Regions from separate parts of the Paenibacillus sp. YSY-4.3 genome, predicted to be linked through region 4. Evidence: predicted binding sites of a transcription regulator. Region 4 holds the regulator's gene; each other region holds the start of a gene.
The links. Region 4 encodes Rex, which represses fermentation and respiration genes when NADH is low (regulators of the CRP and FNR family bind a similar motif). Its sites were predicted from a motif close to TTGTGAAATATTTCACAA; they were not measured.
Positions count from the first base shown of each region.

Region 1: ACYUJT_RS07540 (FAD:protein FMN transferase) is a predicted target of Rex. The motif match lies at 5,505-5,522, and genes of this name have one in related genera.
Region 2: hcp (hydroxylamine reductase) is a predicted target of Rex. The motif match lies at 3,570-3,587, and genes of this name have one in related genera.
Region 3: pflB (formate C-acetyltransferase) is a predicted target of Rex. The motif match lies at 3,275-3,292, and genes of this name have one in related genera.

Region 1 is NZ_BAABMC010000002.1:136,639-144,393, forward strand. It holds gene ACYUJT_RS07510 (peptidase U32 family protein) at 1-1,745, opposite strand, end outside; gene ACYUJT_RS07515 (energy-coupling factor transporter transmembrane component T family protein) at 1,874-2,677, opposite strand; gene ACYUJT_RS07520 (energy-coupling factor transporter ATPase) at 2,674-3,567, opposite strand; gene ACYUJT_RS07525 (energy-coupling factor transporter ATPase) at 3,570-4,385, opposite strand; gene ACYUJT_RS07530 (Gx transporter family protein) at 4,398-4,976, opposite strand; gene ACYUJT_RS07535 (NusG domain II-containing protein) at 4,960-5,355, opposite strand; gene ACYUJT_RS07540 (FAD:protein FMN transferase) at 5,597-6,691, shown strand; gene ACYUJT_RS07545 (acyl-CoA dehydrogenase family protein) at 7,246-7,755, opposite strand, start outside.
Region 2 is NZ_BAABMC010000010.1:95,746-103,500, reverse strand. It holds gene ACYUJT_RS22845 (ABC transporter substrate-binding protein) at 1-284, opposite strand, end outside; gene ACYUJT_RS22840 (response regulator transcription factor) at 482-1,585, opposite strand; gene ACYUJT_RS22835 (sensor histidine kinase) at 1,578-3,392, opposite strand; gene hcp (hydroxylamine reductase) at 3,624-5,318, shown strand; gene ACYUJT_RS22825 (family 43 glycosylhydrolase) at 5,431-6,885, opposite strand; gene ACYUJT_RS22820 (AraC family transcriptional regulator) at 6,988-7,755, opposite strand, start outside.
Region 3 is NZ_BAABMC010000003.1:410,924-418,678, forward strand. It holds gene pflA (pyruvate formate-lyase-activating protein) at 145-888, opposite strand; gene pflB (formate C-acetyltransferase) at 946-3,207, opposite strand; gene adhE (bifunctional acetaldehyde-CoA/alcohol dehydrogenase) at 3,490-6,105, opposite strand; gene ACYUJT_RS12715 (hypothetical protein) at 6,152-6,337, opposite strand; gene ACYUJT_RS12720 (Crp/Fnr family transcriptional regulator) at 6,531-7,247, shown strand; gene ACYUJT_RS12725 (response regulator) at 7,332-7,755, opposite strand, start outside.
Region 4 is NZ_BAABMC010000003.1:210,311-218,065, forward strand. It holds gene ACYUJT_RS11670 (acetate/propionate family kinase) at 1-6, opposite strand, end outside; gene ACYUJT_RS11675 (3-hydroxyacyl-CoA dehydrogenase family protein) at 3-875, opposite strand; gene ACYUJT_RS11680 (AAA family ATPase) at 1,011-2,513, opposite strand; gene ACYUJT_RS11685 (hypothetical protein) at 2,506-3,039, opposite strand; gene ACYUJT_RS11690 (cell wall elongation regulator TseB-like domain-containing protein) at 3,248-3,733, opposite strand; gene ACYUJT_RS11695 (amidohydrolase) at 3,765-5,063, opposite strand; gene ACYUJT_RS11700 (redox-sensing transcriptional repressor Rex) at 5,053-5,703, opposite strand; gene dinG (ATP-dependent DNA helicase DinG) at 5,743-7,755, opposite strand, start outside.

The DNA.
Region 1 (7,755 bases), on a different contig from region 4:
TTGTCGGTCATCAGCACCAAAATGCGGTTATCGACGTACCGATTGTCCTCCTCGGCTATCGGCTCGAACACCTCTGTGTTCTCGTACAAATCATGTTCCATGTACATTAGGGCTGGCGAGCCGTGCACGACGACCTCCATTGGAGCCGCCGCGTTCCCGAGCAGTTTGGCCAAATCATAGAGCGGGAGCTCGAGGGAAGCTGTAAACCGCTCTACGCCAAGCTTCGCATACATCTTCGCGGCCAAATGATTGAAAATATTCAAATTGATATCGCCCACGAGCGGATATCCCTTGGAGGCGAATTTATGGATGGCCCCGAGGTTCGTCACGAGTATGCCGTCAATCGGCAGGCGTTCTCCAGACAGCAGCCCGTCGTACATCTCGAAGTGCAGCTCGGTCATCATTCGCGGCAGACCCAAATACAGCTTGGCTTTCCCTTTGATCGCAGCCAGCTGTTTGATCTCCTGCTTCGTGAACGGACGATCCGGCTCGAACACATCGCCCGACAGGTAAACATGATCCGCCCCGGACTCGAACGCTGCTCGCGCTTGGGCCGCATTGTTCACATGCACGGACAGCTCCATTTGTCTGCCTCGTTCCATTCGTTTACCACGTTCGGTTTGTTTGGCTAGATCGGTTTGTTTGTTCCAATTACTCCGTTTACCCTCATACTGCCCCGTTCCACTGCTTGCCGCAGCCTCGGCGAGATACGCTGCAACCTCGCCCAGCCGTTTGTCTCCGAGCCTCCGCTCTTCCGTCGGCGTGCTGAATACCTTACCCGTGCTATAAAATTTACCCGTCCCCTCATAGCGTTTATTAATGTAGGACAGCCCCGGACGGCCAAACGCATAACCGGTAGACAAATCACGTTTGCGGTTGTCGTACAGCAGCTCAGTATCCCGGCTCCGTTCAAAACCGGCCGGATCATCGATATACCGGTCGATTGCGTCTCCATACGCATTAACCAGCATCAGCACAAACTCTGTGTCGCGCATGCGCCCTTCGATTTTAAAAGACGTCACCCCGCCATGAATCAGTTCAGGAATGTGCTCGTACATGAACATATCCTTCACGGCTAGCGGATATTCGGAAGGATACACGAAGCCGTCCTTCTTCACCCGGTAGTCCCAGCGGCACGGCTTCAGGCACTTGCCCCGATTGCTGCTCATCCCGAACACAAGCGAGCTGAAGTAGCAATTCGCCCCATGCACGGAGCACATGTCGCCGTGAATGAAGTATTCCAGCTCCATGCCGGTCGTCTCCCGCAAATACCGCGTGGTCATCAGATCCATCTCCCTAGACGTGACGACCCGAGTGACGCCCATCTGGCTCAGAGCCTCAATCATCTCGCGATTATGCACGTTCATCATGACCGAGGAATGCACGGGAAGCTTCAAGCCCATTTCCTGAATAAGCGCCAGTACAGCAAAATCCTGCACAATGATGGCATCCGGCCCTGCCTGCTCCAGAAAACACAAATATTCCCGCGCCTCTTCAATTTCCCCTTCGTTAAGCAGGTTGTTTACCGTGACGAACACTTTTTTGCCCAAGCCATGGGCTAGCTCAATCGCCTCCTCCATCTCCGGCCGGCTGAAATTATAGCCTTTGCGCATCATGCGCATATTGAGGCTCGGTCCACCGAAATAAACGGCATCGCAATTGGCGCGAATTACTTCCTTGAAGATTTCAAACGTTCCCGCCGGCGCAAGCAGCTCGACTTCTTTTCCATTAAAATAACGTGCCACAGCGTTCCTCCCCTTCCTACCTGCATCTAAGCTGTAAATTTGTAATTTATTTCACTAAAAAACTGTCATTTAAATAGCTCTTTGTTTCGCGAACGCGGTCACAGTTTATCCCTCGCCCCCATCCTTTTTTACATCAAAATTCTATACGCCAGCACGCCGGCTGCCAGTATTGCAAATGAAAGAATGAACCAGGTGTCGCGGCGCTTCCAGACGAGCAAGTGATATTCCGAGCGCGGCGCACCGATCCGGTAGCCTCTCGATTCCATCGACAGCACCAGTTCCTCGGCCCGGCGAAAAGCCCCTACCGTCACCGGAACGAGCAGGGACACCAGCATCTTCCCTTTCTCTTTCCACGGCAGCTCCCGCAAATCGGCGCCCCTGGCGGCCTGTGCCTTCACAATCTTCTGCGCCTCATCGAGAATCGTTGGAATGAAACGCAGCGCAATGCTCATCATTAAGGTCAGACGCTGCGCGGATAATCCTACGGTCTCAAGCGGCTTCAGTACGCCAGCCATGCCTTGGTTCAACAGCCCGGGCGTCGTCGTAAACGTAAGAATCGCGGTAAAAGATACGAGCAGCGCCATCCGCGAAGCCGAGATCAGCCCAAGGCTGACTCCTCCGGAATACAGCGTCCATGAGCCGATCTGCCACAGCGCCGTTCCCTCAGTCACCGTAAAGCACTGCACGGCAAAGATAAACACCATCAGCACCCAGAGAGGCTTCGCCGCCTTGACGTAATACTTGAGAGGAATCTTCGTTGCCGTCATATAAGCGAGGGAAAAAACAGCGGCGACGCCAAGCACAGGCCATGAGCCGACAGCAACGATCGCGATGAGATACAGCACCATAGCCGTCAGCTTCGCCCGCGGGTCGAGGCCGTGAACCCATGAACCGGTATCGATGCTCCGGCCGATCAGCAGTTTTCCCCTCATGCCAATCTCTCCCCTCTGTCTCTTAAGGCGCCTCCCCCCGAGAATACCTCGGCAAGACGTTCAGCCAGTAATTCCGGCGTTAAGCACGGCTTCTCCGCCTCTAACCCGTACTCGGCCGCCAGCCTATTCCATAGCATGATGCATTCCGGAAGGGCCAGCCCTTCCTGCTCCAGAAAGGCGGCTTCCCTGACCATGGCATCGGTCGGCCCCTGAAACAACGTCCGGCCGCCTTTCATCACGATCCACCCGTCCACGTAGGGCAGCAGTTCTTCCATCCGATGCGTCACGACGATAACCGTCTTGCCCTGCTCCCGGTGCAGCTTCGACAACAGAGCTGCGAGCTCGGCCCGGCTCTGTGGATCAAGGGTAGCCGTCGGCTCGTCTAGGGCAATGACCTCCGGGTCCATGGCCAAGACGGAGGCAATGGCTACCTTGCGCATCTGGCCGCCGCTGAGCTGGAAAGGATTCCTCAGCAGAATCGATTCATTCAGCCCAAGCAGGGACAAGGCCCATTTCGCCCGTTCCTTCGCTTCCGCGAGAGACATTCCGAAGTTGAGCGGTCCAAAGCAAATATCCTTCTCCACCGTATCCTCGAACAGCTGCTGTTCAGGAAATTGAAACACGAGCCCGACCCGCCTGCGCAGCTCGCGCATTTTCGGCGCCTTCTCCTGGGCGCCTATCAGCAAATCCAGTACCTGCACGCACCCTGCGGTCGGCTTCAGGATACCGTTGAAGTGCTGCAGCAGCGTTGACTTGCCGGAGCCTGTCGTGCCGGCAATCCCCATAAACGTTCCGGGCTGTATATGGAGATTGACACCCTCCAACGCCCCGCTTCGCCATAAGCTGCGGTCATCGTATGCATAGCTGACTTCCTCGAATGTAATAGCCATAGTCACCGCCTCCTCGTTTGCCGGCCATGGAGAATGCCTTCTCCATCCATCCCACGCTTCCGTAATTCCTGCAGCAACCTGATCCGGTAAGGCGCGATCAAGCGGCAAGCCTGCAGCAGCTCCTCATCCTCGAACAGCTCCGCCGGAGCTGCATCGGCAGCAATGGCCCCGCTCCGGAACACGATCGCCCGGTCCGAGGCCATAATCTCTTCCGCATCATGCGTGATCGAGATGAGCGTGTAATCACCGCTGCTGCGCATGTCCCGCCAAATATGCAGCAGTTCGCCGCGCGCCTTCTCATCCAGCATGGAGGATGCTTCATCGAAAATTACGATGCCTGGCTCCATCGCCAGGATCGAGGCGAGGGCTACACGCTGCTTCTGCCCCCCGGACAGCTCCGCCGGGTGCTTGGTCAGCAGATGGCTGATTTCCAGCTTCTCGGCGTAACGCTTGACCCGGTCGATCATTTCCTCGCGGGAGAGGCAGCGCCCTTCCAAACCAAAAGCGATATCCTCTTCCACCGTGGAGCCGATAAACTGGTTATCCGGGTTCTGGAACACCATGCCGATCCGGGGACGGATATCCCAGACCGAATCCTGCGTCAGCTCGTGCCCTTCTACCATGATCGTGCCGCTATTTGCGGCCAGCAGACCGCCCAGCAGTTTGGCAAGGGTCGATTTGCCGCAGCCATTAGGCCCGACGATCGACACCCAGCTTCCGGAGCCAATGCGGAGCGTCACCTCATCCAGAACCGGGGCATCCGGCGCATACGCGAAGGAAACTCCGTTCAACTCGTAAGCGAATGTTGCTGCAGCCATCTCCTCACCCCCTTAATCCGTCAAAAAAGCTTCAAACAACGACAATCTGGAAAGCGCAGGAATCAAATAACGAACCGCGATCCCAACCGCAATACCCGTCAGTACCCCTGTAATGAGAAGCATCGGCAAGTAATAGAATATTTTCGTTGTCAGGAAATACAGTGATGCGGCGGTAAGCTGCCCGATGTTATGGGCAATCCCCCCGACGATACTTATGCCAATCATGCTAAGTCTCTTACGTCCTACCAAGAGCAGAAACCACATCGCTGCGAAGCTGAATAGCGCACCCATAATACTGAACAAGAAGCTGGAAAACGTACCGAAGATAAACGCGGTTAGCAGCGTTTTTAGCAGCACCATCATCAAGGCGTCCCTCGCCCGCAGGAAATAAAGACAAGTCAGCACCATAATATTCGCAAGCCCCAGCTTGGCGCCAGGCACGCCCATATTGATCGGAATCAGCGATTCAATCAGGCTCAGTACGACCGCAACGGCGGCGAAAATCGCAACGATTACCGTTCTTTTCAACAGGAGAGTGGATGATTCGCCGCCAAGCGTTTTCGGCGCGGCTGGTTTATTTAACGATGGCATCGATCTCATCTCCTTCCCCGGAAGCTCCTTCAATTTCCACGATCATTTTGTGCGGGAGACAGACGATCGTGCCTCCGTTGCGCTGGACAAACCCGAAGGTCAGGCATACCTGATCAGGACAGTCCGCCTCAATCATTTCTATGCCATAATCATGCACCTTCAAAATGTTGAGGCCATCCTCGGTTTCAATTTCAATGATTTGCTCCTCTTCCGTGAGCTCCACGGATCGTACCAGCTTGCCATCGACCTTGATATTTGCGACAAGCGGATTGTCATTGTGATTGTTTTCACTTAAATTTCCTAAAAACCACCTTGGAACAAGAAATGCCATGGCAATGACAACAATCAAGCCGATCAGCAGGATATCTCCACGTTTCATAGAGAAAACTCCCTTATTTTTTGATTATATAAATCTTAGATGATCTCATTATAACCCCTGTTCAATGACTAACCTGTGCGATTTCTCTCATTTTCCCAGTTGTCACAAATCCCTCACTTTATAAGGATTTTAATGGAATAATCATTACTTTGTGAAAAAAAGCACTTTAAACATTTTCCCACCCTTGATACAATAAATTTGAATGAATCAATTTAGAAGCAAATGAAATGAGGCGGCGTTTATGAAGCACAATAGACTACTTACTTTAGGATTAACGCTACTACTATCAACGGCTCTATTGGCTGGCTGCGGCACAAATTCAGGCCTGCCCAAGGATTCCGGCGCATCCGGCGATAAGACGGCAAATGCGCATGAGACTATGAAGCCAATGGGAGAGACGTTCTTCATATTCGACACCGTCGTCAACGTGAAAATATACGATGATCGCGCAACACGGCAGCATTTTAACGAGATTGAAGCCTTGCTGAATGACATCGACGGCAAAATCAGCCGCACGCTGGAGAGCAGTGAAATTTACCAGGTGAACAGCCAATCCGGGAAGACGCCCGTAAAGATCTCCCCCGAGACGTTCGAGCTGGTCGAGAAAGCACTCGACTACGCGATGCGGACGGACGGAAAGTTCAATCCCGCCATCGGCAATCTGGTTACGCTGTGGAATATCGGCCATGAAGGCGCCAAGGTACCAGACGCTGATCTGATCGAAGCCGCCAAAGCGCTTAGCGACTATCATTTAATAGAAATGAATGAGTATACGCACGAAATCTATTTGCAAAAAGAAGGCATGGCCATCGACCTCGGCTCCATCGGCAAAGGCTACGCGGCAGACGCGATTTACGAGTATCTGGAGGCGCAAGGCTTCAGCAGCGCGATCATCGATCTCGGCGGCAACATCTTTGCTATGGGCGAGAAACCAGGGGGCAAGATGTGGAACATCGGTATCCAGGACCCGGGCAAAGAACGCGGTAACTCTATCGGCACAATTCAGGTGGCCGACAAGACGATCGTCACCTCAGGCATCTATGAGCGCTTTTTTATCGAGGAAGGTAAGCTTTATCAGCATATCCTCGACCCAGGGACCGGCTATCCGGTAGACAATGGCATCAGCAGCGTTACCATCGTGACAAAGTACTCTACCGATGCAGATGCGCTGTCCACGTCGCTATTCGTACTCGGCATCGAGGACGGATTGAAGTTCATCGAAGATACGCCGGATACGGAGGCCTTGTTCATATCCAAGGAGAAGAAGCTGTATGCTACGTCCGGTTTCAAGGACATGTTGAATAAAACGAACGACAGCTATTCCTTTGCCAACTAGCCGCGGGATGAATGGCCCGATGATAGACTCGTAATGCCCATGCTCAGCCTGCGCGTCGGCAGACCATCGTCATGCTGAATACGCAGTGTACAGTGCATGACTGAAGCGGAATGCCCGCATCCCACCTTCCCGCTTCAGTTATGACTGGAGCGGGATTTTATTTTCACGAAACACTCTTGCTTTAACGGTTGAACTATAGTATAATGATAATTTGAGTTGCAAACCGCTTTTAAAATGTAGTTCCTCACAAGATTATAGCCCTCCTATACCTGACCAGGTATGAAAATTCCTTTGAATGACCCAAAGTAAGGATTTAATGGATTTCTGATTCACACTGGCGCGGTCATCGGAGCCGCAAGGACAAAAGAGAGGTAGGGCTTTTGTTGTTTTAGAAAATGATTGTGGTTGTAGTCTGAGCAGGAACCAAAGTTGTTCTTCCCGTGTACAGGAGAACAGTAAATATATAAAGCACAAACGCCCGTTTCCACATTAGCCGTGGTAACGGGCGTTTGCTTGTGTAGATTTCTAATTAAGCCTAATAGTCATCTTATAACTTAATCTCCTCCCTCGTGCCACAGCTCCAACGGCAGACCGACCAACGCTTTTCCAATCCATTCCCTTGCGATGTTATTGGAGGGCCCCATCGCGATTCCCGCCCGCGCATCCCGGAACAATCTTTCGAAGATGCCTTTTTTATATCCATAGCCTCCCGTCACGTCAAGGGCGGCCTTCGTCGCTTTGTTGGCTACTTCAGCCGCATGGATTTTGAATTCCACCAAGGGGAGGAGCAGCTCGACCTGCGGACGTCCCTGCGCCTGCAGCTCATCCAACTGCTTCGCGAGCGAAATTTGCCACGGCTTCAAGCTTTCGACTAGTACTTTTACTTCCGCCAGCTGCTGGCGAATAATCTGATAGTCCGCCAGCCGCTTGTTGAAATCACGGTGGACCATTCCTTTTACGTAGTTGACCGAGGCTTCCAATGCGGCTTCCGCGACCCCAAGCCAAGTCGAGCCCAGCCCGATCAGGTATACCGGAGAGACGCCGCTTTCCAAAATTTCGCGGCC
Region 2 (7,755 bases), on a different contig from region 4:
GTTACCCAGTCCGTTTCGAATATATCTGGCATATTCCCTGTAGCGGCATAGGTTTTTAGTTTCTGATATCCATCTTGCACCGCAGGATCCAACACAATTTCAACATTCGGCATTTCCTTCTTCAGTTCTTCTACCGCATAGTCAAACGGTTTGGAGGTATCGTCGTCAAAATGCTGGGCATACACCTTCAGTTTAACCTTCTCTTCCCCTGAACTGCCGCTTGAGCTTGTAGAACTCTGACTCGAATTTCCCCCTGAGCAAGCAGCTAGTAACAAAGATAACATGGCGATGGTGACTAGAACTGTTAAAGACTTGAACCTCATTTTTTTCATGCTGTACCCCTCTTTTCTGGATTTAACTTGATGCCCACCTTGTCCTTGGCAGCGTTTTCAAAGTGTATTTTTATTATAAAATTGTTCAGCGTTTTGATTAATGCAATAATCGAGCACGATAAGGAATAAACAGGACAAAAAAGACGAATCTATTCAGGATTCGCCTTATTTGCATGAAGCTGCTCGAATTCGGAAGGGGTTAGACCAAATCTCTTTTTAAAGCATTTACTGAAATAATTCGGGTCATTATATCCTACCTTGTCTGCCACGGCTGACAGCTTCATGGGTCTGGTTAGCAGGATGTCCTTCGCTTCCTTCATGCGAATATAGGTAATATAATCTACGACTGAAATGTTAGCTTCCCTCTTAAACACTTTGCGCAAATAACTGGCATCTATATATAGGGCCTGTGCCACACCTTCGACGGTCAGCTCTGAATCTGAATAGTTTTGTTGAATATATGCTTTGGCAGCCGTAAATAATTGATACGATTTCGAAGGCCTAAATGATTCTCTATAGTTAACCGCTTTGCTGAACAGCTCGGCGATCCATCGCTCGGCCTCTTCCCAGGATCGCAGCGCTTGCAGCTGCTGTTCAAGTGTGCTGTCAGTTCCCCACACTTCTTCCGAGCTCAGTTCGGACTCGATGATATAAGCACGACAAAGGCTGATTAGTGCCTCCAGATAGCTCTGTCCCATAACGCTTGAAATATCCATCTTGTTAATAACCTGCCAGATTCGGCTCAGCTCTTCGTGAACTGCATCCGTCTCTCTCATCCTTAGGGTCAGAATCAGCGTCTCCTGCACATCAAATGGGAGAACTCCGGTGTTTGCCGCTTTCTGAGGAGTAGCTTTCTCCTGAAAAGCTGGCCGTGAGAGTTCATCCAAGGTACGCTTTACCCGCTGAAGCGTCGTCGAAAATTCCACCTTATTGAACGGTTTAAGCAGATAATCCTGTGCCCCGAGCCGGATAGCCTGCCTTGCATAATCAAACTCACTGTGCCCTGTCACAAAAACAACAGATATATCAGGCTGTGTCTGCTTTAATAGTTCCGCCAATTGCAGCCCGTCGATAAACGGCATGGATATATCAATGAATGCGAGATCGGGGCGATTCTCCTTGGCTTCCTCCAACGCTTCTCTTCCATTAGCCGCCTCGCAGCAAATATGGAATCCATGGCTAGCCCAGTCCAGCTTGCTTCGCATGTAGTCTCTGAATAATGGTTCATCGTCAACAATCATAACTTTATACATGATGCTCACCTTTATCATAGTTATTGGGTAGAATGAGTTTAACTGTCGTCCCCTGTCCTTCCCTGCTCTCGATGTGAATTCCATAGATGTCACCGAAATACAGCTTCAATCTCTCATGCACGCTAAATATGCCGATTGATTTTCTTTTATCCGAATCCTCTTTGAAATCAGTAATACGGGATACAAGCTGTGGAGACATTCCTACGCCATTATCCTCCACTTCAATGATCACGCGATCCCTGTCTGCATGCGCAGAAATCCGAATAAAACCGCTGCTGTCTTTCGTCTTCAATCCGTGATATATCGCATTTTCAGCCAGGGGCTGCAGCGACAATTTAGGAATGTTGATCCCCTTGAGCTCGTCAGGAATAGCAATATCGTATTGTAAAATATGAGGATAACGGACCTGCATAATCGTTAAATAATCATTTACGATTTTGACTTCTTCTTCGAGCGTAATAATTTCATAGCCTTTGCTTAGAGCGACACGATAGAAGTCCGCAAGGGCCTTGGTGGTATCCCTGGCCTCCTCCGTTCGTTCCATGTCAGTAAGCACATAAATCGTATCCAAGGTGTTGTATAGGAAATGCGGCTTTATCTGGGCATGCATAAGCGCCAGCTCGTATTCCCGCTTATGCCGCTGCTCATTCTCCACAGTGGCGATAAGCTGCTTGATTTGTTGGATCATGAGGTTAAATACGGAAGCAAGCAGCCCCGTCTCATCCTGTGTACGAATAGCCGCCGTTACGTTCAGATCCCCTTCCTTGACTCTCCGCATCGATTTAGCAAGCTGAAGCAGAGGATTCACTATAATCTTGGATAATAGACCTATCCCTAGTAATGCAAGCAATAAACAAACCATCCCGATCGCGACGGTCATCCAGACATTATGACTGATCATGCTTTTTAGTGCGGTCATCGGGTTCATGTTCACTAAGTTCCAGTTCATTCTGTCGTAGGGATATATACTGATGAATTCCTGCCCTTGGGCACTGTCCATAATCTCTGAATACGGTTCAGTAAGAAACGTCAAGGGTTGCTTAATCTTCAAGTTATCGAACGGCTCTAGAAGATATTTCGGATTGGAGCTGGAAATAATTTTCTGAGCGCTATCCACTAGCAAATAAGATTTGGTAATGTCCTGTTTTTTCTCTGTACCTAGAAATGAAGAGAATGTAGTCTCCTTCACATTGATAAAAAGAGCGCCTAATTTGTTGCCGCTATCTACATCAATTACGACCTTGCCAAGAGTAAGCACGGGAACCGCCGGGTCACTGACCAGAAAATTACGCTGCTCCATCGAAAACCAGCGATTCTTTCCATAGCTTCCCATCCGCGTCATCTGTTCAATCATTCCGCTATCAAATACCTTCTGTTCGTATTCGTTGATGCGAGAGTATGAAGTATGAATATGGTTGTTCCTATCGATAAAAATGGCAGAGTCAACATCGGGAAACAGAATGAGGTCTGTAGATAGTTTGCTCTGGATTTGTCTTCTGAACTTCAGCTCTTGTACCGAATCGCGTTGCTCCGGTGAACTGGAGATAATGCGATTAATGTCAGTAGCAATAAAGTTTGCGCTATTCTCCGCATTGTTAATAATAGAATCGATTTGGGAGACAATTAATTTTGACTCGTCCAGGGCGCCTTGCTCCATATTTTGGATGGTAGATTGACTGAAATTATAGCTAGAGAGATATCCCGATATAAAAAGAGGAATAACAATCAGAGGAAGGAATATAAAAATAATTTTGTGCATGATTTGTAATCGTCCAAACCATTGGAACATGGACTTCCATCTTTTCACTATAATACCTCCCGCGATTTCATAGCTGCTACTAATCATTCTAGAATTCAAATTGTAATTTGTATAGGAGGTCTTCTTTTTTTATATAATTATGGATATTCTGGATCAAATTTATATATTGTGATTCCAATCACTCAGTCGCCATTGCGCCTGCGTTATGCTTCTGATGAATTGATGATGTGCATGATTGCACAGGCCGCTTTCACAAATAAAAATGGGGAGGTAACATAGATGGATCAAGCTGTATTAAATAAGCCTGAACAGCAAATGCCCATGTTTTGTTTTCAATGCCAGGAGGCATCTAAAGGCACCGGTTGCACGATCGTAGGCGTATGCGGGAAAACATTCGATGTAGCAAACCTGCAAGATTTGCTCATTTTTGTTCTGAAAGGCATATCATTCTTTAGCGTAGATACAGAGCTGCCTGAAGCGCTTGAACACCAAGCATCTGTATTTATCATGGACTCGTTGTTTGCAACGATTACTAACGCTAACTTTGACAGAGAAGTGTTCGTCGCTAAAATTCGGGAAGCGCTCAAACTTCGCGATGAAGTGCGCCAACATTGGGAGCGTCAGCAACCAGCAGGCAAGACGTTGCTGCCGGATGCGGCGGTTTGGCATAGCGACGATGACAAGTCGTTTGATGCTAAAGCGGAGCAAGTCGGTGTGCTTGCCACAGAAGATGCCGACATCCGTTCGTTACGAGAATTACTCACTTACGGGCTTAAAGGAATGGCTGCATACCTGTATCATGCCTATCAATTGGATTATATCGATGCTCAAGTTGATAAATTTATGCGCCGGGCTCTCGCTGCTACTCTGGACGATACATTGACCGCAGATCAATTGGTCGCACTCGTGATGGAGACTGGCAAATTCGGCGTGGATGCGATGTCCTTGCTGGACCAGGCGAACACCAGCACATACGGTCATCCTGAGGTTACAAAGGTCAACATCGGAGTACGCAACCGTCCAGGCATTCTGATCAGCGGGCATGATCTGAAGGATCTCGAGGAGCTGCTGCAGCAAACCGAAGGTACAGGCGTAGATGTGTATACCCACAGCGAAATGCTGCCAGCCCACTACTATCCAGCCTTCAAGAAATACGAGCATTTTGTGGGGAATTACGGCAATGCGTGGTGGAAGCAAGCTAGTGAATTCGAAGACTTTAACGGCCCGATCCTGATGACGACCAACTGTATCGTACCACCCAAACCAGGTTACATGGATCGCATCTATACGACGGGTAATACCGGATATCCTGGCGTACGGCATATTCCAGATGGGATAGACGGCCAGCCTAAAGATTTCTCCGAAATCATTACCCTCGCCAAGCAGTGTCAGCCTCCGACTGAGCTGGAGACCGGAGAAATCATCGGCGGATTTGCCCATAACACCGTGACCAGCATCGCCGACCAAGTTGTCGATGCCGTTAAGACGGGTGATATCAGACGTTTCTTCGTCATGGCTGGCTGCGATGGCCGGATGAAATCCCGCAATTATTATACTGAATTTGCTCAGCAGCTTCCCCGCGATACAGTCATTCTGACTGCAGGCTGTGCGAAATACAAATATAACAAGCTCGATCTCGGAGATATCGGTGGCATCCCGCGCGTTCTAGATGCGGGCCAGTGCAACGACTCCTATTCGCTCGCCATTATTGCGCTAAAGCTTAAAGAGATACTGGGACTTGATGATATCAATGAACTACCGATTTCATATAATATCGCCTGGTATGAGCAAAAAGCGGTCATCGTGCTGTTGGCTCTGCTCTACCTCGGGGTCAAAAACATCCATCTCGGGCCGACGCTGCCTGCCTTCCTCTCTCCAAACGTTGCCAAAGTGCTGGTTGATCAATTCGGCATCGGCGGCATTACGAATGTCGAGGATGACATGGAAATGTTCCTTGGAGCTTATGCTCAATAATTAGTAAAACGCCTTGTCGGCGTAACTCCCAGGATTATACTCCATATATTAAGAGACAGGCTGCGCCCTTCGCTTGATTAGAAGTGAGCGCAGCCTGACTTTCATCATAGAACTATTTCAAAACCAATGACTTAAAATCCAGCTTTCCCGATCCCTCATAGGTAAAATAGAGCGCCTGCTTCCCATTCTCCACACTGATTTTCGTCCCATAATATGTAAAGGCACTGCTTGGCGTTATCGTTATCCTTGCGATCGGCTCTGTATGTAAATCATTCGATACGAGCATGAAACCCGAAGCACGCCCCCGAACACATACAGCGATTTCCGTTACATCCTGCATCAAAAAATATTTGAAGCCCGCCACTGCTCCATTTCTCATATTTGCAATATATTGAAAAGGATTATTTCCCCTATCTTTCCCGCTTTGCGTGAAATACGGATGATTTCTGAAAGTTATATTTCCAAAATATACACCATACCGGCCAGCGCCTTTCGCCGACATCAGGTGGCAGGCAATTCGTGCCTCATACTCTACTTTGCCAATAAGCGGACCGTTGTTCAGACCGCAGCTGCTCATCTCCACCTGAGGAATCGTCCCATCCTCCCTAATCTCGATCGGTTCGGCAAGTCCCTGTCTGGAATAATGATGCCGGTTCGTTTGCCTGTGATGAAACACATACCATTGATCTCGGACCTGAACGATACCGCCATGATTGTTGCCAATATAGTTATAGGCAAGCTGATCCGAATCGTGACCGTTCAAGTAAAGGTCGCCATTGCTTACGATCGTTCCGCCGAATTTAAACTCGCCTGTCGGGCTTTTGCTTGTGGCATAGCATAATTCATGGCCATTGATCGACGAATATATCAAATAATAAGTATCTTTTATTTTACGAATGGAGCTTGCCTCAAAAAACTCATGTCCTTCGAACCCGGTTCCGTCCGCCTCCCCCACTTTTGGCAGGATAAGCTTCGGCTCGTCGATCACGGTCTTCATATCCGGCTGTAACTGAATTACGTATCCGCCTTTGCAAGTGCGTCTCTTCCATCCGGTCATGAAAAAGGGAACCTCTTTCTTGGGAGCAAAGCCCGAATACAGATAGACGCATCCATCATCATCAACTAGGACGCCGGGGTCGAATAAAATAGGATCTCCGCTGTTATCCCACAACAAATCTCCATTCGGATGGCTTACATAACCGTAAAACTCATACTTGCCTGCTGGTGAATCACATACGGCGATGGCCATAACGCTGCGAAAAGCCAGGGTATAATACAGGTAATATCGCCCGTCAGCGCCCCTTGCCACATCGGGAGCATACATCTGATACAAGCCTAATTTATTCATAGGATCTTGAGTTTTCTTATAAATGACCCCTTCGTATCTCCAAGCGCTTAGGCCATCAATAGGGGCAGACCAGCAAACATAATCATTCATACAGAATAGCTTCCCATTAAATCTGTCGTGCGAACCAAATACATATAATCTATCTCCGAATACATAGGGTTCACCATCGGGGATGTATTCGAAGCTAGGCAAGTATGGATTCAAAGCCTGGCGCGGCATCATCTTTGACTTCATCTCCCTTTATGTTTATACAACAGTTTAAAGGAATAAATGAGTCCAGCATATCAACCAAAAGTTGCCGGAGGAAACTAATGACGGCAACTAAAAATTTCTTCTGTAATATAACGGCGCATTGCCCGTAACCTCCTTGAACACCCGGCCAAAATGCGTCACACTTCCAAAGCCTACTTTCCTGGCGATCAAGTGCACCTTCATGGAAGAGCCCTCCAGCAGCTTCTTGGCTTCCTTAATCCGGACGCTGTTCACGTACTCTACATATGTGAAACCTGTCGCTTTTTTAAAGTACCGGCTCAAATAATAAGGGCTGATATAGAACTTATCCGCCAGCAAATGCAGCGATAGTTCCTCCATGTAATATTCGTTAATAAAGCGAACGATTTCCGATATTCTTTCGTGCATGGAACTCGGCGAGGCTGGCAGCTCCATGGCGTTCTGCTTAAAATGCCTGCAGCAGATAATAAGCAGTTGCACGGCAAGCTTCTGCGCAAACAATTCGAAGCCGCTTTCCTGTTCCTTCATTTCCTGTAGAATAGCCCGAGACAGCGGCTCGATCGACAATTGGTTTCGCAAAGAACCGCTCATAATCAGATAATCCTGCTCCAGCAGAGGCCGAAGCGCTTCCTTATGGGAACCATCCGGCGAAAAATATTGCTCGTGTATATTAATAATGAGCCGCTCATGCTTCGGCTGGGCCGCATTGATCGTACGATGCAGAATATTCGGCGCAATAATGACCACATCGCCCTCGTTGATCGCTATCGTCCGGTCCTGAATAAAGATATTCCGCTGGCCGGACATCAAATAATAGATTTCGTACGTGCTGTGAAAGTGGCTGACCGGCATATGGTG
Region 3 (7,755 bases), 200 kb from region 4:
ATATGAAGCTATCTCTATTATAGTCCGGACAGCTCTCTTTCGTAAGGGAATAAATCTATGGAACAGGGGGAGGATTAAACGAAAAAAGAGCCGTTCCGATTAGCCACCTGCCAATCGAAACGACCCGTCTCTATCAATATGATGTTATGAAATTGCGGATAGTGTCTGCTTTTTGCCTTCTTCAATCAGATCATATGCCCGCTGAACCTCTGCCTCCGTCGGCGAAGGCACGCCTTCCAATGGATAACTCCAGCCTAGCTCCTGCCATTTGTATATGCCCATCTGATGATAGGGAAGTATTTCGAACTTCTCTACGGCGCTCAGTTCACCGATAAATCGTCCGAGATTCAGCAAATCCTGCTCATCATCGGTAAGGCCTGGAACAAGCACGTATCTGATCCACATGCTGCGACCTTCAGCAGACAGCCATTTCGCCATGTTCAGCATGCGTTCATTCGGCTTCCCAGTCAGCTTGATATGCTTCTCGTTGTCGATATGCTTCAAGTCGAGCATGACCAGGTCGGTGACATCTAATAGCTCGATGATTTTCGGTCCTTCATTATAACCGTTCGTGTCGAGCGTCGTATGCAGATTCCAGCGCTTCTTCACTTCACGGAACAATTCCGTTACGAACGGCGCCTGCAGCGTTGCCTCTCCACCGGAGACCGTCAACCCGCCGCCTGACGAACGATAGTAGTTAAGGTACGGCTCGATTTCAGCAAGCACCTCTTCCAAGGACATTTCCTTCCCGTCCGTCAGGCTCCATGTATCGGGATTGTGGCAGTATTGACATTTCAGCAAGCAGCCCTGCATGAAGAGGACGAAGCGAATGCCCGGGCCATCGACCGTTCCGAATGTCTCCAATGAATGTATGCGACCTTTAAGCATGTTTCGTCACCCTTTCTGTAATTGGCTGCATGTATTGCACTTCATACCCTATATTAATTACATCGAACCATGGAATGTGCGGTTAATGACATCGAGCTGCTGCTCACGAGTCAGCTTGATGAAGTTAACGGCATAACCAGATACGCGAATCGTCAGCTGCGGATAATTCTCTGGATGCTCCATCGCATCCATCAATTGCTCGCGGTCAAAGACGTTGACGTTCAGGTGATGCGCGTTGCTGCCGAAATATCCGTCCATCATGGCGACCAGATTATTCTTGCGAATTTCTTCTTCCTTACCGAGTGCTTTCGGTACGATCGAGAATGTGTTCGAGATACCGTCCAGGCTGTGCTCGTAAGGCAGTTTAGCAACAGAGCTCAGGGATGCGAGCGCGCCCTTCTTGTCACGTCCGTGCATTGGGTTAGCCCCTGGCGCAAACGGCTCGCCTGCTTTACGTCCATCTGGCGTTGTACCTGTCTTCTGACCATATACCACGTTGGAAGTAATGGTCAATACGGATTGCGTAGGCATTGCGTTGCGGTACGTTTTGTGCTTGCGAATCATGCCCATGAAGCTTTCAACGAGTTCAACAGCAATTTGGTCGACCTTGTCGTCGTTGTTGCCGTAGCAAGGGAAGTCGCCTTCGATTTCAAAATCTACGGCAATGCCATTCTCGTTGCGGATCGGTTTAACTTTCGCATATTTAATGGCGCTAAGCGAGTCAGCAGCTACGGATAGACCGGCGATACCGCAAGCCATCGTACGGAGAATGTCACGGTCATGCAGGGCCATTTCAATCCGCTCGTAGCAGTATTTATCGTGCATATAGTGAATGACATTCAATGTATTTACATACAATTTAGCAAGCCATTCCATCATCGGTTTGAAGCGTTTCATCACTTCATCGTAATCGAGATACTCAGAGGTGATTACCGGATATTCAGGAGCAACCTGTGCTCCGGATTTCTCGTCCTTACCGCCGTTGATCGCGTACAGCAGCGCTTTGGCCAAGTTCGCACGAGCGCCGAAGAATTGCATTTGTTTCCCGATTTCCATCGCGGATACGCAGCAAGCGATACCGTAGTCGTCGCCATAGATCGGACGCATCAAATCATCGTTCTCATATTGGATCGAACTTGTCTCGATAGATACTTTGGCGCAATATTTCTTGAACGCTTCCGGCAATTGCTCAGACCAGAGCACGGTCAAGTTCGGCTCAGGCGCAGGCCCCAGATTATAAAGGGTGTGCAGGAATCGGAAGCTGTTCTTGGTGACGCGAGTAGTGCCTTGTACAGTCATCCCGCCGATTGATTCAGTTACCCAAGTAGGATCTCCGCTGAACAGATCGTTGTATTCTGGCGTACGCAGGAATTTTACAATGCGCAGCTTCATCACGAAATGGTCAACTAGTTCTTGCGCTTCTACTTCGGTAATCGCTCCTTCCGCTATATCACGTTCGATGTAGGCATCGAGGAAGGAAGATACGCGTCCAAGGGACATTGCCGCGCCGTCCTGCTCCTTAACAGCGGCCAGATAAGCGAAATAGAGCCATTGGAATGCTTCTTTTGCTGTCGTTGCAGGTCTGGAAATATCGAAGCCGTGCATTTCGCCAAGCTGTTTCAATTCGCCGAGTGCGCGGACTTGCTCGGACAGCTCTTCGCGCAGCCGGATCACATCCTCGTCGATCACATCGACTTCAAGACTGTTTAATTCACTGTGTTTTTGTTTGATCAAGAAGTCTACGCCATAAAGGGCAACCCGGCGATAGTCGCCGATGATCCGGCCGCGCCCGTAAGCATCTGGCAGACCTGTAATGATACCGGCCTTGCGAGCCGCTCTCATCTCTGAAGTATATGCATCAAAAACGCCTTGGTTATGCGTCTTGCGAATTGTCGTAAACATATCTACAATGCTTTCTGGCAAATCAAATCCATAAGCTTTGCAGGAATTGAACACCATGTTAATGCCGCCAAATGGATGGATCGTGCGTTGGAAAGGAGCGCTGCCTTGCACGCCAACGATTTGTTCCTTGCCCTTATCCAAGTAGCCTGGAGCATGAGATACAATCGTGGATGGGGTATTCACGTCAACATCAAGGACCCCTCCTGCTTCCCGTTCTTTCTTGGTTAGGTCGGAAACGATGTCCCACAGGGCAACTGTGTTGTCCGTAGGTCCTGCCAGGAATGCTTCGTTACCGTGATAAGGAGCAATGTTATTGTCGATAAAATCGCGTACATTGACTTCCTTCATCCATTTTCCTTTTTTAAAACCTCTCCATGCGGACTGAACTTCTTGTACTTCTCTTTCAATCACCGACATCTTTATTCCCTCCATTTATATAGTGTATGCGGGGTTGAAGGTTACATCCCGCTTGGATCCCTTAAATTTGTGATAATTTTCACAATTCCGACACTGATAAGCCCATTTTTACCATTTATACGAATCCACTAAACTCATCAATGTATGAGGGATCTTTATACTGTTATGATATACCAGATTGGACAAAGGGATTGTGACAAATATCACATTTCGAGTGATATTTGTCACTATTTATTGAACACCTTATATTTTTATTTCTAAAATTTTAAATGGTATGGTTTTCTACTCTTCGAAGCGGCCATAGAACGCGTCGCGATACACTTCTGCCAGCTCGCTTACGAGCGGCAGCTTCGGATTCGCCGTCGTACATTGGTCCTCAAATGCACGGTCAGCCAAGTAATCAACACGCGATTCGAAATCCTTCGCATCGAAGCCGAGTTCCTGGAAGCTCGCCGGAATGCCAAGCTTCTTGTTCAGCTCGCGGATCGCTTTAATGAGGCTCTTGACGCCTTCTTCCGTCGTACGGGCAGGCAATCCCAGAATGCGGGCGATTTCTGCATAACGCTCATCAGCTACGAAGCTAGTATATTTAGGCCAAGCTGCGAATTTCGTAGGCTTTTTCGCGTTGTAGCGGATAACGTGCGGCATCAGTATCGCGTTAGTACGACCATGCGCCGTATGGTACTGACCGCCCCATTTATGCGCTAAGCTATGGTTGATGCCCAGGAACGCATTGGCAAAAGCCATACCTGCCAGCGTCGAAGCGTTGTGCATTTTTTCGCGGGCCAGCTTGTCGCCGGTTAACGCCGATTGCTCCAAGTACTGGAATACTAGTTGAATCGCTTTGATTGCAAGACCATCCGTATAATCATTCGCCATGACCGATACATATGCTTCGATCGCATGTGTCAGAACGTCCATGCCCGTGTCGGCTACAGCTACTTTAGGCAAGCTGTATACAAATTCAGGATCGATGATCGCTACGTCCGGAGTCAGCTCATAATCCGCCAAAGGATATTTCGTGTTGCCGTTGATTTTATCCGTAATAACTGCGAACGAGGTTACTTCCGAGCCTGTACCCGAGGTTGTAGGAATCGCTACGAATTTTGCCTTTTGGCCGAGACGCGGGTATTTGTAAATCCGTTTACGGATATCCATGAATTTTTGCTTCAGGTTGTGGAAGTCGGTATCCGGATATTCGTAGAACAGCCACATTCCTTTTGCAGCATCCATTGGCGAACCGCCGCCGAGTGCGATAATGCAGTCCGGCTGGAATTTAGCCATCAGCTCGGCACCACGTTCTACCGTCGTTGTCGATGGATCCGGCTCAACATCCGAGAACACTTCGATCGCAACCGGAGTTTGGCGCTGACGCAGATAGTGCTCTACTCTTTCCACATATCCGAGTTTGACCATCATCGGGTCGGTTACGATCAGTACGCGGCTGATGTCCGGCATTTTGGCAAGATATTGCGTCGAGTTTTTCTCGAAATAGATTTTGCTTGGTACTTTGAACCACTGCATATTCACGGTACGACGATTCACCCTTTTCACGTTGATCAAATTGACAGCCGTTACATTCGACGAAGTCGAGTTGCGTCCGTAAGATCCACACCCCAGCGTAAGCGATGGCAGATTCGTATTATAGATGTCACCGATACCACCCTGCGAAGACGGTTGATTGACCAGGATCCGGCAGGTTGGCATGCGGTCCGAGAACTTTTGAATCATTTCTTCATTATTGGAATGGATGACTGACGAGTGTCCCATGCCTCCGAATTGAACGATTTCCAGCGCGCGGTCGATGCCTTGTTCAGCTGTTTTTACTTTATAGCAGGCCAGTACTGGGCTCAATTTTTCAGCGGATAGCGGGAATTTAGGGCCTACACCTTCGATTTCGGCTACCAGGATTTTCGTTCCAGCAGGTACCTCGATGCCGCACAGCTCAGCAATCTTCGTTGCCGGTTGACCTACGATCGTAGGGTTCACCGCACATTTATCCGCAATGATCGCGCCAGCCGTCAACTTAGCAGCTTCCTCTTTGTTGACAAAATAACAGCCGTTCGCAATCATTTTCTTCTTCACTTGATCGAAGATCGGTTCTTCGATGATGACCGCTTGCTCGGAAGCACAGATCATACCGTTGTCAAATGTCTTGGATAAAATGAGGTCGTTGACGGCTTGATCCAGATCGGCACTCTTCTCAATGAAGCAAGGAACGTTACCAGGGCCAACGCCGAGCGCCGGTTTGCCGCAGCTGTATGCCGCTTTAACCATTGCAGAGCCGCCAGTTGCCAAGATGCATGCCACATCAGGATGATTCATCAAGGCGTTCGTCCGATCCATGGAAGGATCTTCGATCCATTGGATGCAGTCCACTGGTGCGCCATGCTTGACCGCAGCTTCCAGCAAAATCTTCGCAGCCTCTGTGCTGCAGCGCTGTGCGGATGGGTGGAAACCAAAGATGATCGGATTGCGGGTCTTGATGGCAATCATCGCTTTGAAGATCGTCGTGGAAGTCGGGTTCGTCACAGGCGTAATCCCCATGATAATGCCGACTGGCTCGGCGATTTTCTGGAAGTTGTCGTAAGGGTTATCCTCAATGACGCCTACCGTCTTGTCGTACTTGATGCTGTTGTGGATGTACTCCGTCGCGAACATGTTTTTGATGATTTTGTCTTCATATACTCCGCGTCCAGTTTCCTCCACCGCCATTTTCGCCAAATACATGTGTTTGTCCAGGCCTGCCAGAGCCATCGCTTGCACGATCTTGTCGATTAGCGCTTGATCCATGCCCATGAAAGCTTCAGTTGCCTTCTTGGCCTTGTCGATCAAGGATTGGATGTAATCCTCTGCAGCAGGCTGTTGTTTCGTCGTCACATTGTTCTTTACGGCCATTTCTCTCATCCTCCTAAATTCATATGGACCAACCAGTGAAGTCTCTCTAGGGCGTAATGTGAATTTTTTCACTTTCTGGCTTATCCATCGGAAGCTTTTGCTTCTCTTTTGTTACCTCGATCATAGCACAGCATTTTTGATTTGTATAGTGAATATTTTCACAATCTTTAAAGAAGTGAAAACCTTTCATGTTTATGGTTTGTTTTTCATTTGCACTTTCAACCACATTCAATAAATGAATTTCATAGACCGCCCTATTCTGCAATGAGTTTTTTGACGCCAAGATAGTGAAAATAGTCACAATGTTAGAATTTAGACACTTTTGAAGCCTTGCAAGCCGCCCCAAAGCCTTAACTTCGGTATATAATTAATTTAAATTAATTTAAAATTTTCAGAAAAATTTGGAGCATGAGGGGGATTTAAAAATGACTGGATTCGCAACGGCAACCCCGCCCCGTGGGAATACGAGCTGCTTTACAGAACAAAACTTCAACCGTCTTCTCGTAACTATGAAAGATAAGACGTATCCGGAAGGAACGCATCTGTTCTGGGAAGGAGACTTCTCCGACAAGCTGTTCTTCGTTAAGCGAGGGCGCATTAAATTGACCAAATCTACAGACGAAGGCAAGGAGCTTATTCTATATATGTACGGACGTGGAGATATGGTTGGCCAGGCCGATCCCTTCTTCAGCTCGAAACACAGCTTTACCGCCGAAGTCATCGAGGACAGTGAAATCGGCATTATAGAACAAAAAGAGCTCGAGATCATGATCTGCCAGCATTGCGACTTTGCCATTGACTTCATGAAGTGGATGGGCATCCATCACCGCCTGACGCAGACCAAGTTCCGTGACTTGATGATGTACGGCAAGCCGGGGGCGCTCTGCTCGACCCTGATTCGACTAAGCAATACTTATGGCGAGAAGCAAGGCGACAACATTCTGATCAACAAAAAAATTACGCATACGGATCTCTCCAACATGATCGGCGCTACCCGTGAAAGCGTCAACCGGATGCTCAGCGACTTGCGCAAGAAGGACGCGCTGGAATATGTAAATGGCATGATCCTTATTAAAGACCTCGTCATGCTGCAGGACATCTGTCACTGTGAGCTATGCCCAAACGAAATATGCCGGATATAATGATCTTAAGACGTAAGGAAGCAACCTCATCTCGGACCCGGAGGAGGTTGCTTTTTATTTTGCTGCCAGGCTGCCCTGTGCCATTTATGTTTGCTGCTGTTTTGTTTCCACGCGCGCAATATCCGATTCATCACCGCCTCCTTGCGGTTCTTCCTGTTCCCGGTATTCCGTTGGCGTAACGCCGGTATAGCGCTGGAACACCTTGGAGAAATAGCGCCGGTCGCTATAGCCGACCAGGACGCCAATTTCGGTTACGCTGCGGGAAGTCAGGCGCAGCATCGTCTTGGCAAGCTCCATGCGCTGTTTCCGCAAATGCTCAACGAATGTCTCCCCGTAATGGTTCTTAAACAAATGGCTAAAGTAGCTTGAGCTTATATTCAGGTGATTCGCAATATCGTCGACCCCAATATCCGTACTCAAATTGCGTTGAATATATTCCCCGGCCGAAATCATCAGCAGTTCGCTGGACTTCTTATTGATCTCAAGCTCTCTGATATGGCTCTCCAGC
Region 4 (7,755 bases):
TTTCATAACCGGTCACCATCCTTGTCGTATTTGAAAAATCCTTCACCTGTCTTCACACCCAAACTGCCGGCGCGAACCATTTTTTTCAATACGTAGGAAGGACGATATTTCAAATCGCCGAATTCGCGGAACATGCGCTCAAGCGCCGCCAATACGGAATCCAAGCCGAAACGGTCAGCCATCTCAAGCGGACCGTACTGGAACTGGTACCCGACGCGCATGGCACTGTCGATGTCTTCTGCCGTAGCAACGCCTTCGCCAAGCACGTGCAGCGCTTCGTTAATCATGACGCAAATGATGCGGGAAGTGACGAATCCTGGCGATTCATACACCATGATGCCGCGTTTATCGACAACTTCCTCCACGAAATGCTTTGTTTCTTCAAACGTCGTATCCGAGGTTTTCAGTCCGCGGATAATTTCCACGAGGTTAATCTTGGAAACAGGATAAATAAAGTGCATGCCGATCACGCGCTCCGGATACATTGTCGAGCCGGCGATCTCCGTCAAACTTAGCGTGGACGTGTTGCTGGCCAGAATGATATTGCTCGGACACACATGATCCAACTGTTTGAACACCTCTTTTTTGGCATCCAAATCCTCCGAAATGGTCTCGATCACCATATCGCAGGTACCGAGTTCGGCAAGATGAGTTACTTTATGAACTTTGGATAAGATCAACTTCTTCTCGGCCTTGGTTATAGCCCATTTCTCCAGTTGCTTATCCAAGCTCGTCTCTATCATATTATAAGCATGGTCCAATTTTTCAGGCGTTTCCTCCACGAGCAGTACATCGAGTCCTTTGGCTGCCAGCATTTCACTGATCCCCTGACCCATCGTACCGCCGCCGATGACACCTATTCTTTTGAAGTTCATGGTTCTCTCGCTCCATCCTTTCATCGTCTACACATAATATTGTACCCTTCATGTCGAATAATACAATGTTTTATACCCAACATATAATAATATCTTAGCACGGACAAAAAGTAAAAAAAATAACCGGCACATGAATTATGCCGGTAAAAGAACACTGTCACCAAATTGACATCTAAATTGCTCCCCGGAGAGGCGTTCCTCACGCAAAAGGATCTCTAGCGACTTGTCGAACGCTGCCGAATGATCAAGAAGCAGCTGTTTTGAACGAGCCGCAAGATCGTCCAAAATGGCGGCGTTCTCCTTCATGAGCACTTCTTTGGTCATCATCTCCATGTTGACAATGCCGAGTGATGTTAACCCGGAGGTCATCATTGTATGCACGATGTTGATCGCCTGCTCAAAATCATTGCTGGAACCGGTACTTCGCTCCCCATAATAGATTTCTTCGGCAGCCGCCCCGGCCAGAGCGATAATAATTTGGCCTTCCAAATATGCTTTCGTATACAAATACTTATCTTCCTGCGGATTATGCCGGACATAACCAAGCGCTCTACCGCGCGGACTCAGCGCAACCTGGTTCACGCTTCCCGGCGCCACGACCTCAGCGGCGATCGCGTGACCCAGCTCATGAATCGCTACGCGCCGCTTCTCTTCCTCCGTAGACACCCGGTCGGTCCGTTCACCGAGCATGACCTTGTCAATCGCCATCGATAAATGACGCTGCTCGATTTCCTTCTCATTTTCTCTCATCGCATATATTGCAGCCTCATTCATCACGCTCTCAAGCTGGGCCCCTGAGAATCCGAAGGATTCCTCGGCGACCTTCTCCATACTCACGCTTTCGTGCAGCGGTTTATTGTCGGCGTGAAGTTCCAATATATGCATGCGGCCCTTCTTATCCGGCAAGTCGACCTGGATATGGCGGTCGAATCGCCCCGGGCGCAGCAGCGCGCTGTCCAGCATTTCCTTGCGGTTCGTCGCCGCCATGAGCAAAATGCGCGGCGCTTCCGTAGAGTAAATACCGTCCATTTCCGTCAACAGTTGATTCAGCGTTTGATCGTATTCGCGCTGTTGGCCGCCTTCTCTTTTGCCGCCGATCACATCGATTTCATCGATAAATATAATCGCGTTCTCTTTGTTCTCTTTAGCGGCACGCGTTCGCGCGTCCTTGAACAACTCACGAATCCGCCCTGCCCCGACCCCGACGTACATCTCTACGAACTCACTGCCAGATGCGGCAACGAAGACAGCGTTCGTATAGTGGGCCGCAGCTTTGGCCATCAGTGTTTTGCCCGTTCCCGGAGGGCCTGTCAGCAAAATCCCTTTGATCGGCCGAATGCCGAACTGCTTGATTTCCTCATGACGCACCATGAAATCAAGCGCTTCCTGAAGCTCCTGCTTCGCACTTTCCTGGCCGCCGATTTCTTCGAAGGTGAGTTTGGCCGGTCCCGCCTTCTTCCGCTTCCGCTCCTGGGCTGCACCGATCGCAATGCCTCCGCGCATTTTAAGCACAGTGAATACCCCGCCCACCATCAAAAGAGCGACGATAAGCGGCACTACGTTGAAGCCGATAAAAGCCATAAAAATCAATAATACAGGAACGACTCCAGCAATGACCTCCCACATCCATTTACGCATTCGGCCACACCCCCAATTTCTGCGGAACGCGTGGTAAAATAACGTACTTGCTAACAGTTCCAGCGGTTAATGTTACATAGACGTTCTCATTATCCATATCAGCGGTTGCTTGCAGCGCATCGTGCTGCTGCTCCAACTGATCCAACGTACGCTGTATTTCGGTATATTGTTTATTTTCCATCGCCTGAGCAACAGAAAAAAGCGCTTCGCTCCAAATTTTGTCCAAATCCGGCGTCGAATGATCCGTCACTTCCAGCTTTAAGTTACGGTTGCCCAGCAGCTTCTTGCCGTCTTTCTCAATATGACGAATTAGTCCGCCCATATCCGTCCCCGCAGCAAGGTCAAGTTTCAACCCTACCTCTTTCGGGGTAATATTGAATTGAACATGATTCACGCCCTCATATTGCTTGACCAACTTTTGGAACGGAGCCTCAATCGCCCATTGGCGATAGGCAAACCAACCACCAAACAACAATACGGCAGAGACAGCAGCGATAGCAACAGTTTGTCCGATACGTAATTTCATTCGCAGCTTCCTCCTATCCTAATATATATATAAATACTTGCATGAAATGATATACTTTGATCTATCACAAGCTACAAGTAAGAGTATAACATATTGAACATGCAATATCGAAGCCAAAGTATGAATATATTTAAAATTTTTAGGAAATAACAAAGAACCTCGCTCAATAGAGCGAGGTTCTTCTTCTTTCTTGGTTGCCGCACCACAATCAACGGTTCGGCAGCGTAAATTTATCAGGCAGAATCGAGCCGTCGCTAAACTTGAAAAATTGATAGTAATGATGCTCCTTCTCCTTGTAAAAAAGCTGCCATACGTATTCGCCCTCATAGATGCCCGGCATGAGCCTGACGATTCTGATTCCCGGCAGCTCATTCTTGACAATTTCCCTGATTTGCTGCTCGCTCGTTCCGCCAGACAGAAGCTCTTCATGAGGTTCTCCACTTTCCGGCAGCCAGACCATCAGGTCCTCTCCGTTCTCGTTCTTCCCCTGGACTACCCAGCATATCTCGTCCCACACCGATTTCCACGTCTTGTCGACCGATACGATGCCCGTTTGCTGCTTAGCCGTCTGAATCGCTGCTGACTCCTCATTCCAAGTATGCTGCATGACATAGACATAAAAACGATGAAGGCCAAAGAGTACGAGCAGCAGGATGAGGATAGAAAGCAGTATCCATTTGGTTCTCTTCTTCAACCTTCTCTTCCTTTCCTAAACAAGCTTGAGGCTATCTGGATAACAGACCTTCGAAAGCCGCCTGAGCTTCATGGCGAATCCGCTCTTCATCCAGGGTGAGACACGCACCATGCTTCACAATCTGTTTCCCGTCGACCCATACATGCTCCACATCTTTCGGTCCGGCGGAATACACGACATGGGAGACGTAATCGGTTCTCGGTACAAAATGCGCCTGCTCCGTGTTAAGGGCAATGAAGTCCGCTTTCATTCCTGCGGCGAGTTTGCCCGTATTATTAAGGAACACCGATTTTGCCCCGTATTCAGTTCCCATCCGCAACGCCTCCAGCGCAGGAACGGCCGTCGGATCGCCCGTTACTCCTTTGTGAATCAAAGCAGCGAGGCGAATCTCCTCGAACATGTCCAAGTTGTTGTTGCTCGCTGCGCCGTCGGTTCCGAGCGAAACAGTAACCCCTGCCTTCAGCAGCTCAGGAACCCGAGCTACGCCGCTAGCCAGCTTCAGGTTGCTGCCCGGATTGTGCGAAATAGCTACTTTATGAGCAGCTAGCACTTCAATCTCTTCATCCGTTAAATGAACGCCATGCGCGAGAAGGGTCGGGCGTGAAAACATGCCCAGCTTGAGTAAATGCTCCACGGGCCTTGCCCCGTAATCAGCGACATTTTGCTCCACCTCAGCCCGTGTCTCCGACATATGCGTATGCATCGGCAAATCGAGATCATGTGCAGCCTGCACGAATTGTTCAATGTAATCCGGCGGGCAGGTATAAGGCGCGTGCGGCGAAATCATCGTCGTAATCCGGCCGTCCGCCTTACCGTGCCAATTCCGGGCGAAGGCAACCGCTTCATCCAGCTTCTGCTTCTGTACGTCAGGCGGGCACAGCCCAATCGCCCCGCGCATCAGCACCCCGCGGATACCGGATTCTTCCGTCACCTGCGCGACCCGATCCATATGATCATACATATCGAGGAAGGTCGTCGTTCCTCCCTTGATCATCTCCAGCACGGATAGCGCGGTTCCCCAGTACACGTCATTGCCCGTGAACTTCGCCTCCATCGGCCACATTTTCTCCTGGAGCCACTTTTGCAGTACCATATCGTCGCCATAACCGCGCAGCAGCGACATGGCCGCATGACCGTGCGTATTGATCAAACCGGGCATAAACAACAGACCGCTTCCATCCACAACTTCAGCATTCTCGCAGCCTTCCGGCCGGTTGGGTCCGATATAGGTAATGAGATCGTCCTCAACGAGCATATAGCCGTTAACGACAGGTTCTTTTTCTTCCAGAACGGCAAACGTACCGCCTGTAATTAGCAGTTTACGACTCATTTGAAGTAAGTTCCTTTCCGTCATTCAAATAATAGGCAAGACTGAGCAGGTCCGTCGTGAAATCGGCCGCATGAATTCTTACCTCCGCCGGTACCTTCAATATAGTAGGCGCAAAGTTAAGAATCGCCCCGATGCCAGCGGCAACGAGTTGATCCGCTACGCGCTGGGCCTCGAAATCAGGAACCGTAATGATTCCGATCCTTATGTTCATTACTTGTACCGTCTTCACCAGCTCGTCGATCGGCTGAACGGTAATATTATTGATTTTCGTGCCGATTTTGGACGGCGCAGCATCAAATACCGCTACGATTTTCATGTTGTCCTTCAAGTAGGCGTTATAGTTAGACAGCGCTTGACCCAGATTACCGGCCCCGACAAGAGCCACACTAATCTGCTGATCCAGATTCAAGATCTGCCGGATTTTCTCAATGAGATAGGACACGTCATAACCGATGCCCTTGCGCCCGAAATCCCCAAAATAAGCGAGGTCCTTACGAATTTGCGCAGGATTAAGATCAAGCTTTTGGCCCAATTCCTGAGAGGATACCGTTGGCACTTCACGAAGACTCAGCTCATTGAGGAAACGCAAATACACTGGCAATCTGCGTACAACCGCATCGGAAATTTTTTCTGATTTCATAGCTTTTCTCCCCTTATAATGGTGCGATATGAATTACGGTTATTGCTTCTTTACCTCTTGGACTTCGTGAACGTCCAGCCATTCGGAAATTCTTGGTACCATTTGCTCGATCGGCATATGTTCCATTTTCGGTCCAGGCAGCGAATATAAGAAATATTTTCCGTAGTATGATTCCAAGATGCGCGTATCGTACACTACTACTATCCCGCGATCCTGAGAAGAACGCACCAGACGTCCAAACCCCTGCTTGAAGCGAATAACGGCCTGCGGCACAGACAGCTTCATGAACGGGTTCTTCTTCTCCCTCTGAAGACGCTCGCTCTTCGCCTCAACCAGCGGATGGTTCGGTGGCTGGAACGGCAAGCGGACGATGGCCAGGCTGGTCAGCGCCTCCCCCGGAATGTCCACGCCTTCCCAGAAGCTGCTCGTGCCGAGCAGCACGGACGCTTCCTGTCCCTGAAATCTCCGGGTCAGCTTCGTGCGGCTGCCGCTGTCCATTCCTTGGCCAATGACGGTAATTCCCTCGGAGGATAATTGCTCCTTCAGCGGGTCATATACCTGACGAAGCATCCGGTATGACGTAAATAACACCAGCATCCGGCCGCGCGTCGCTACGGCAGTATCGGCAAGCGACCGCACCAGCATGCTCACGAAGTGCTCATCTCCAACACTGCCCTTGACGCTTGGGAAATCACGCGGGATGACGAGCAGTGCCTGGTCCCTGTAATTGAACGGAGAAGGGAGCATGGACGTCAGCAGCCGGTCGCTGTCAGCGGCCTCCTGCAATCCGAGCTGTTCGATCATGTACTGGAAAGACTTATCCACGGATAACGTAGCCGATGTCATGACCACGCTCTTCTTCTTATCGAAGAAATAGTTTTTGAGCTGCTGGCTCACATCGATTGGAACTGCGTAAATCTGCAAGGACCGGCTGCGGTAATTTCCGTTTCCTTCGATCCAGTAAACGGTATCTTCGTCATCAAGTTTCATGAACAAACGAATCGCTTCCCGCTCTGTCGCCAAATCCTTGAACAGGCCGTTGATATCCGTCAGCAAACTGTCCGCCCCATAGTCATCCTGCTCGTCACGGATGTCGTTTAGCATCCGTTCACCTTTGCGGACGATGTCGCCCAGCAGCACATAAATATGATTCTCAAGCGCGCTGAGCGTATCCCAATCCTTAGGCTTCTTGTGGGGCAGCAAGCGCAAAACGAATTGCCCCGGGTCGCCAGGAGCCGCATCGCTTCGTTCCGGCATTAAAGTGAACAGCATTTCGCTCAGCTTATCCCAGCTTTCCTTCACGTCAAGCAGCGAAGGATAAATGCCGTCGATCACGCTGCACCAATCCGCGGTTTTTTCGCCGGGCGTATTTTGCAGCAGCATTCTCAAATTAGGCAATTGTCCTGTTTTGCTGTCCTTGAACAGGCGGGTTAATGTGTGCACGACCGTGAAATATTTCATATTAAGTCCCAGATGCTTTCCTGCCACATCCTCCAAATGATGTGCCTCATCAATGACCAGGCGTTCGTATGCCGGCAGCAACTGATGCCCCGCTTGGATATCCGTAAACAGCTTGGAATGGTTCGTGATGACGACATCAGCTACGCCGGCCTCGTGCTTGGCCCGGTGGTAATAGCATTTGCGAAACCATGGGCAGGAACGCCCTAGGCAGGAATCGGATTCGCTGGCCACCGTCTCCCAGAAATCGCCACCGCGGTTGCCCAAATTCAGTTCTTCATCGTCGCCCGTTTCGGTTTGGGTGAGCCACACGATCATCTGTGCCGCGGTCAAGACATCTTCTTTGGGAGCTACAAAATCTCTTCTACTTATTTTATGTTCAAATTTGCGCAGACACAAATAGTGTTGTCTTCCCTTGAATACTGCCGCGCGAAAAGGAAATGGCACAACCTCCGTTAGCAAGGGGACATCCCGCTCGCGAAGCTGCTCCTGCAAATTAATAGTGTGCGTACTGACCATGACGTTCTCATCGTGCTTCACGCTGTGATAAATGGCTGGCAGCAAATACCCGAGCGATTTACCCGTACCAGTTCC